One region of the Paenibacillus sp. CFBP13512 genome, then DNA from elsewhere that is predicted to be linked to it. Evidence: riboswitches for the same ligand, from Rfam matches in the RefSeq annotation. Region 1 holds a riboswitch; the other holds the start of a gene.

What was found. A riboswitch is a leader RNA that binds a small molecule or an ion and turns the genes downstream of it on or off. The one in region 1 is predicted to bind cyclic di-AMP.
Region 2: linked by a shared signal. The riboswitch ahead of kdpF (K(+)-transporting ATPase subunit F) and the one ahead of PaeCFBP13512_RS21245 (C40 family peptidase) in region 1 are both predicted to bind cyclic di-AMP.

Annotation. Positions count from the first base shown of each region.
Region 1 is NZ_QGAD01000024.1:13,498-16,922, forward strand. Features, by position in the region: gene PaeCFBP13512_RS21235 (hypothetical protein) at 7-300, shown strand; gene PaeCFBP13512_RS21240 (GNAT family N-acetyltransferase) at 383-898, opposite strand; gene PaeCFBP13512_RS21245 (C40 family peptidase) at 1,176-1,649, opposite strand; cyclic di-AMP (ydaO/yuaA leader) riboswitch at 1,662-1,801, opposite strand; gene PaeCFBP13512_RS21250 (YwhD family protein) at 2,282-2,794, shown strand; gene PaeCFBP13512_RS21255 (ATPase domain-containing protein) at 3,157-3,425, shown strand, end outside.
Region 2 is NZ_QGAD01000014.1:24,377-27,801, reverse strand. Features, by position in the region: gene PaeCFBP13512_RS17890 (carboxypeptidase-like regulatory domain-containing protein) at 1-972, shown strand, start outside; cyclic di-AMP (ydaO/yuaA leader) riboswitch at 1,275-1,478, shown strand; cyclic di-AMP (ydaO/yuaA leader) riboswitch at 1,540-1,722, shown strand; gene kdpF (K(+)-transporting ATPase subunit F) at 1,971-2,051, shown strand; gene kdpA (potassium-transporting ATPase subunit KdpA) at 2,071-3,425, shown strand, end outside.

The DNA.
Region 1 (3,425 bases):
TTAAGTATGGGCGTTAAGCATGGAAGAGATTATGAGGACATATTAAGTGATTTAACATCAGCAGTAGGGATGATTCCAGACAGTTATTTATTTTTTGATATGGAACCTCAAGAGTGGGAAGTACTTGCTGAAGGTGAACGACATGAAGTGAATGAAGCATTGGCAGAAGATTTATTTTTTGCGTTAGGCTCAGAGTCTATGATCAATGTAGGTAGTGGAGTTGTCATTTACGATGCAGATACCCATCGGATCGATATTCTGATTGGCAAAGAAGAAATGACTTTCGTAACTTTAATTTAAAACATCTATTATAGGTATGTAAAAAAGAAATACACAAAAAGCACAGAAGAATGAGTCTTATCATTCCTTCTGTGCTTTTATTTTAGAGATTAGGATAACGTGCGTTAGGCGGAGCTTGATAGACCATACAATAAAAAGGCTTCATCCCATCAGGCGTTCTGCGTTCATACATATCTGTAATATAAAAATCTGCTTTCTGATAGGTGCGAATAGCCCGTTGATTCCAGGTCAATACTTCTAAATCAATCTCTGCGGTAGCACTACGTTCCTGAGCCGTCTGCACAATTGCTCGTAAAAATTCTTCTCCATAACCATGACCACAAAGATCGGGACGCATTCCTATACCTAGTCTAATCGTATCTCCTAATGGAAAAAGTTGAGCAAAGCCAGCTAGTTGTTCATGTTTATCTAGAACAGATAGATATTGTTTTTCTCGAATTATCGGATCTCCAAATTCAATCCCTAATTCTTTCATTTGTTCCCATGCCATCCAACCATAGATATTATAAGGTGGTTCATAGATCCATGTGCATACTTCAGCGGCATGTAATTCTGTCAAAGGAATAGTATGAAAAACAGAATCTAGTGATGAGCTCATCCAGTAACCTCCTATGACCATACTTCATATGTATACCATAAAAAAAAGATAAAAAATTTGCAATATCCTGTTTACCATAATTACGAGTAGGTTAATAATAAGTAGACATAATTATAACCACAACAAAATATAAATTTTCAAAGATTCACAATTTTATGTAACCTATTAGACGTTCGATACGTCTTACTTATATAGAAACATAAAAAAACCACCAAAGATTCTGGCGGGAATCTTAAGTGGTCTGTAGGTTCATTTATATGAGTTGTTAATAGGATAATTAATTGTCAGTTGCGAAGGTGTTATATGTGGAATCACTCATAACGCGTTTAGCACCAACGTAACGATTTTGATAGTAATCCATGCTCAAACTGTCAATTCTCACACCTTTAGAAGTAGAAGCGTGTGCGAAGTTACCATTTCCTACATAAACTGCTACATGTGAAACTCCAGCCCCGGTAGTATTGAAGAATAACAGATCTCCAGCAATTAAATCACTTTTTGATACAGGCTCACCTACTTGATATTGAGAACTAGATTGGCGAGGAAGATCAATGTTCATTTTGCCGAATACATATTGTGTAAATCCAGAGCAGTCAAAACCGCTGAAAGATGTTCCACCAATACGATAAGGTGTTCCAATAGCTCCATCAATTACTTGATCCATTTTAGAATCTGCATGTGCACTTGTTACTCCAAGTGACGTAAATGCAATAGCAAGTCCCATTACTGCGGCTGTTAGTTTCTTTTTCATGTTCAAAATCAATTGTCCCCTTCCAATTGCCTACGAGGTTAGCTTAAGGATTCGGTAGAAGGTATTCCCCTATGATCCCTCCGAAACAAGATCAATTCACCCAAAACGGTTCCCCCGTTTCCCGGTACCAAGGAATTTGGCTCAAAGCTTGGTATGTACCGTTCACGGATCATTACGACAAAACGACAAATTTTTCATTACGCTATAAAGGTTACAGCATTTCGTTTTAAAGTTTACAAAGTTGTTACTAAAATCTCACTGGATTTATTCTACCAGAGGTTTTTTACTTTGGCAAACGTTTATTCATCTGTTTTTAATATTTGCTTAAGCATTTTGACGAGTAATCTCTGTCAAAGCCTACGGTTGTCATGTTCTTAAAAGTTAAAAAAATTTAATCTTTTGATCAGATGTGGGTGGTTATTAGTGAATGATGACCACTATATATACTTTCTTCGGTTCACCAATCACAATAATGAACGTTTTTTACCTTTTTTTATGAAAAATCGTGACAATAATCGACTTTATTGGCTTTTAACTCATTATTCGCTACAATATGAGTAATAGATTAAAGTCCCATTTATATGTATAACAGTCTTTATTTATACTGACCTACAAAGGAGTATTCTAACAATATGGATGAAAATCAAGCAAGTAAAAAGTCAATGTCACTGAATATTGTAAGTAGTAGTGCAAAAAGTAGTAAACATAAGGGGTTTGGATCAGGAGCGATTAACCTCAATAATGTTTCCCCTATCATTATAGACCATGGCGAAGCAAAAATCGATGTTGGCGCTATGCATGCCAAAAGTAAGGTAGAAAAAGGAATCAAATTTACTACCAATCGTGAAGAATTAAATGGTGGTCGCCAAGTATGGTTAGTATGGGTCGCTGTAGATAAATTAGCTGAAGGTGTTAATTATGCAGGAGCGACAGCTTGTGAGATGTGGATCAATGAAGAAGAGAAAAAAGGCTGGAAAATTCTTGCCGAGCATGTGAATAAGTTAGATTATGCGATCAAGCGTCGCATTATGTTAGAGGGCTTAGGAACAGAAGAAAAAGCAGCGCTTAAAAAGTTATTGGTTGCCCATAATGAAGAGTGGTGGAATCAGTCTTCAGAAGAGTTTAAATCTGCATTAGAAGGTTAATAATAACTAACATAGTCTACGTATTACACAAAAGACCGACGACCCTCAGATCGTCGGTCTTTTATCATTTCATGTCACCATTTTGGTATCACTTTAAAAAAACTTCTTCTATAGAAGAATAATATTTCACCAACAAGTATTAAGGATTCAAAATAGTAGGATTATCTTTATTTATATCATATAATAACAAGTAAAATATGGTAAAAAAGGTTATGAATGAGGATGGGATGTCAAATGACTATAAAAATTGGAAATTTACTTCCTTCTATCTCTAAACCCTTGTTATAATTAAGAGAAAGTCATCATCGTAGGAAGCTGTCCCTTGCGTGACTAAAATATTCTACAGATGGAGGGAACACTAAATGCAAAAAAGCGAAGCTGCTTACACCAAGACATTAAAACAGCCTATTAGTACAGGTATCCCGGGACTGGATGATATTTTATGCGGTGGCATTCCCCCAGGAGGCGTCGTTATTCTGGAAGGTGAGCCAGGTACAGGCAAAACAACGATAGGTATGCAATTCTTGGTTGAAGGTGCTATTAAACATAATGAGCCCGGTATTTATATTACATTCGAAGAACTTCCTGAACAAATCTACGATGATATGGAACGGTTTGGATGGAATTTGAA
Region 2 (3,425 bases), on a different contig from region 1:
TTAAGTGTAGTTAATTCGGCTACGGTTGATTATGATCTTTCACTTTATTATTTGAATGAAGAGACATCTGAGATCGAGCAGGTCGCTTTTTCTACCAAAGGTCCAACACAATATGAACAGCTTAGTCATATTGCCAAAGCAGGATATTATTTTATTAGAGTAAGTTCTTATCAAGGAGCAGATACCACTAATCCATTTACTGTATTTGCTGTCACTTCAGATAGTTATGATGCAAGCGAGCCTGATGATAATCCGTGGTTAGCCAAAGATAAAGGATCAGCACCTTTTGTCAGCACACAGAATATTGATAATCGTTTTGACGAGGATTGGACAAAAGTCACTTTGACAGCTCAATCCAAAATGAACCTTCGTCTAGACAACACATCTGCTTATGGAACGTATCAATTACAGTTATTTAATGCGAATCTGGTGAGTCAAGGAACACTGGCACAGAATACCAACGGTCAAGTCACACTACCTGCGGGAACGTATTATATTCAAGTCTTAGCACCTTCTACATTCGATCTAACGACTCCATACAAACTATCTGTTAATTATCAGACAGCAGATGTATCCAGAGTTGCGATCAGTAATATTACAACAGATGGTGGTGTCTATGGATTTATTAATTATGGACAAGGTAATAAGTGGCGTGTCAAAAACAATATTGTGATCTCAGGTCGTGCTTTTGATGCTACAGGCAATCCGGTAGCGAACGCTATCGTAACGACTAATATCACTACAATTCTCAATGGCAAAGTGATTCCCGGAACAGCTACGACAGATGCTTCAGGTAACTTTACAATGCCAGTCAATATTGATAATCCAGGAGTAGGACAATATACTTTCCAATCATCCAAATACAGACATTATTATGATATTGTCAGAATCCAATTTTTCAGCAACGGTAAGCCATTAAATTCAGACATTAGCACACTGTATCATTTCGCTTATGAAATCTACACAGGTTGACCATAATTTTAAAAATGATAGCATCTTGCGTAAAAAATGACATAACCGTTTTCAGAATCTGTTGCAAATGAATGATAAATGCGATGTAACAACAGTGAAAAAGTAGAGAAACGATGAAAAAGAGAGAAAATAGGAGCCTGCGATAGATAACTTTTCAATAGTTATCTGAAAATGAAAGCTGTGATGATTCACAGCTTTTTTTGCGTCTTTTCTCAGCTTTACAGTTGACAAGGACAGGCGTATTATTCATTGCAGGCAGTTGATGAATACGATTCAGCAACTGATATAAATGAAGTTTCCAATGTTTTTGATCGCTGAGTTTTCGGTGCTAACCGAAAAACGGGGGAACCAAATTGCGATTTCACAAAACGGTGTGAGAGCCGGAATGTGAATCGTTGGGGTGAATCTGCATACTGACTAACCATGGTACAGTCAGACAATGCAGTAGGGCGACTCTCACCGCCCGAATCCGACAGCTAACCTCGTAAGCGTGGATAGGAGAGAAGTGTGAAGCTTGTGCCGATCTGACACAGTGTAATACGACTCTGTGTTTTTTGATATGTTAACAATGTCACAACGCTTAATTTTCATATGCATATGAAAAGCGGGGGAACCAATCGTTGATGGAGAGGACTGATAGGAAATGATCAGGATCTACACAACATGGGGTGAATTCCGGTATCTACCGGAACGGGCAATCTTCCAGCCCGAATCCGACAGCTAACTCCGTAAGCGTATAAGGGAGAACTCCTAACCAGCAACTCGGCAGGTACACGATAAGTGTGCGTGTTTGTAGAAGTCTGGGGAAAAGTTCTGCTTTTCTCCAGGCTTCTTTTTTTGTGCCTTTTTTAGCAAATTATAGTAACCAAAATGAATGCAGGGAGTTCTTCACATATGATGGATATATTAATGATTGGATTGGTTTTGTTGATTACTGTAGGGTTGAGCGGGTTGCTGCAATGGGCATCTGTAGCTATCGGAGAAAGAAGGAATGAGCGATGACTTGGCTGCTGTGGATTATTATTGGTGGATTAACCATTTATCTATGTTACGCATTAATTTATCCAGAAAAATTCTAATGGGTCAGGGGAGAACATCGTGAGTATCTTTTCATATATCGGAATTGCAGTCACTTTTATTATTGCTTTAATCATCGCTCGTCCAACCGGACATTATATTGCACATGCTTTTGACAATACACCCAATCGATTAGATCGTTGGTTTCATCCTATTGAAAAATGGATTTACAGGTTCGGTGGAATCAAAGGTGAAAATCAGACGTGGAAGCAATATGCAGGAGCCGTATTGATCAGTAATACAGTGATCTTACTTATCGCTTATGCGATCTTCCGTCTTCAACATGTATTACCTTTGAATCCAGCGGGCATTACGAATATGAGCCCTGATCTAGCGTTCAATACAGCGATTAGCTTTATGACAAATACCAATTTACAGCATTATAGTGGTGAAAGTGGTTTATCTTTATTTTCACAGATGACAGCGATTATCTTTATGATGTTTGTATCACCGGCAACAGGGATTGCGGTTGCAATTGCATTTATTAGAGGAATAACCGGTAAGCCACTAGGTAATTTCTTTACGGATCTAGTACGGGCAATTACACGCATTTTGTTACCTCTTACTTTTATTATGGCGCTTGTCTTTGTTGGATTAGGTATGCCGCAGACGTTGCATACTGTAGTGACAGCACAGACGTTACAAGGAACAGAGCAAAAGATTGGTGTAGGTCCAATTGGATCATTTCTAGCGATCAAAGAATTAGGGAATAACGGTGGTGGTTATTTTGGAGCCAACTCTGCACATCCTTTTGAAAATCCAGGCGGATTCAGTAATATGTTGCAAATGCTGATGATGTTACTGGTTCCAATGTCATTGCCATTTACGTACGGTAAAATGGTCGGCAACTCGAAGCAAGGCCGAGTATTATTCGTTTCGATGGTTATGATGTTTGTCGTGATGCTTAGTGTATCTCTTGCAAGTGAATATCAAGGAAATCCATTGATTAATCAATTAGGTACCCAGCACAATGCAGGATCGATGGAAGGTAAAGAAGTACGATTAGGCGAAGCTCAATCTTCGTTCTACTCTGTAGTTACTACTGCTTCAGAGACTGGTGCTGTCAATAACATGCATGATACGTTAACACCACTCGGTGGATTGATTGCATTAGGAAATATGATGCTAAATACAGTATTTGGCGGTTCAGGTGTAGGACTGTTGAATATTCTAATGTATGCCATTATTGCGGTGTTCTTATCCGGTCTTATGGTTGGACGCACACCTGAATTTCTCGGTCGCAAAATTGAAGGCAAAGAAATGAAATTGATTGCCGTCACATTACTTATTCAGCCTCTACTGGTCTTAGCGCCTACAGCGATTGCTTTAATGACGCAGGCAGATACGATTTCGAATCCGGGTTATCATGGACTGAC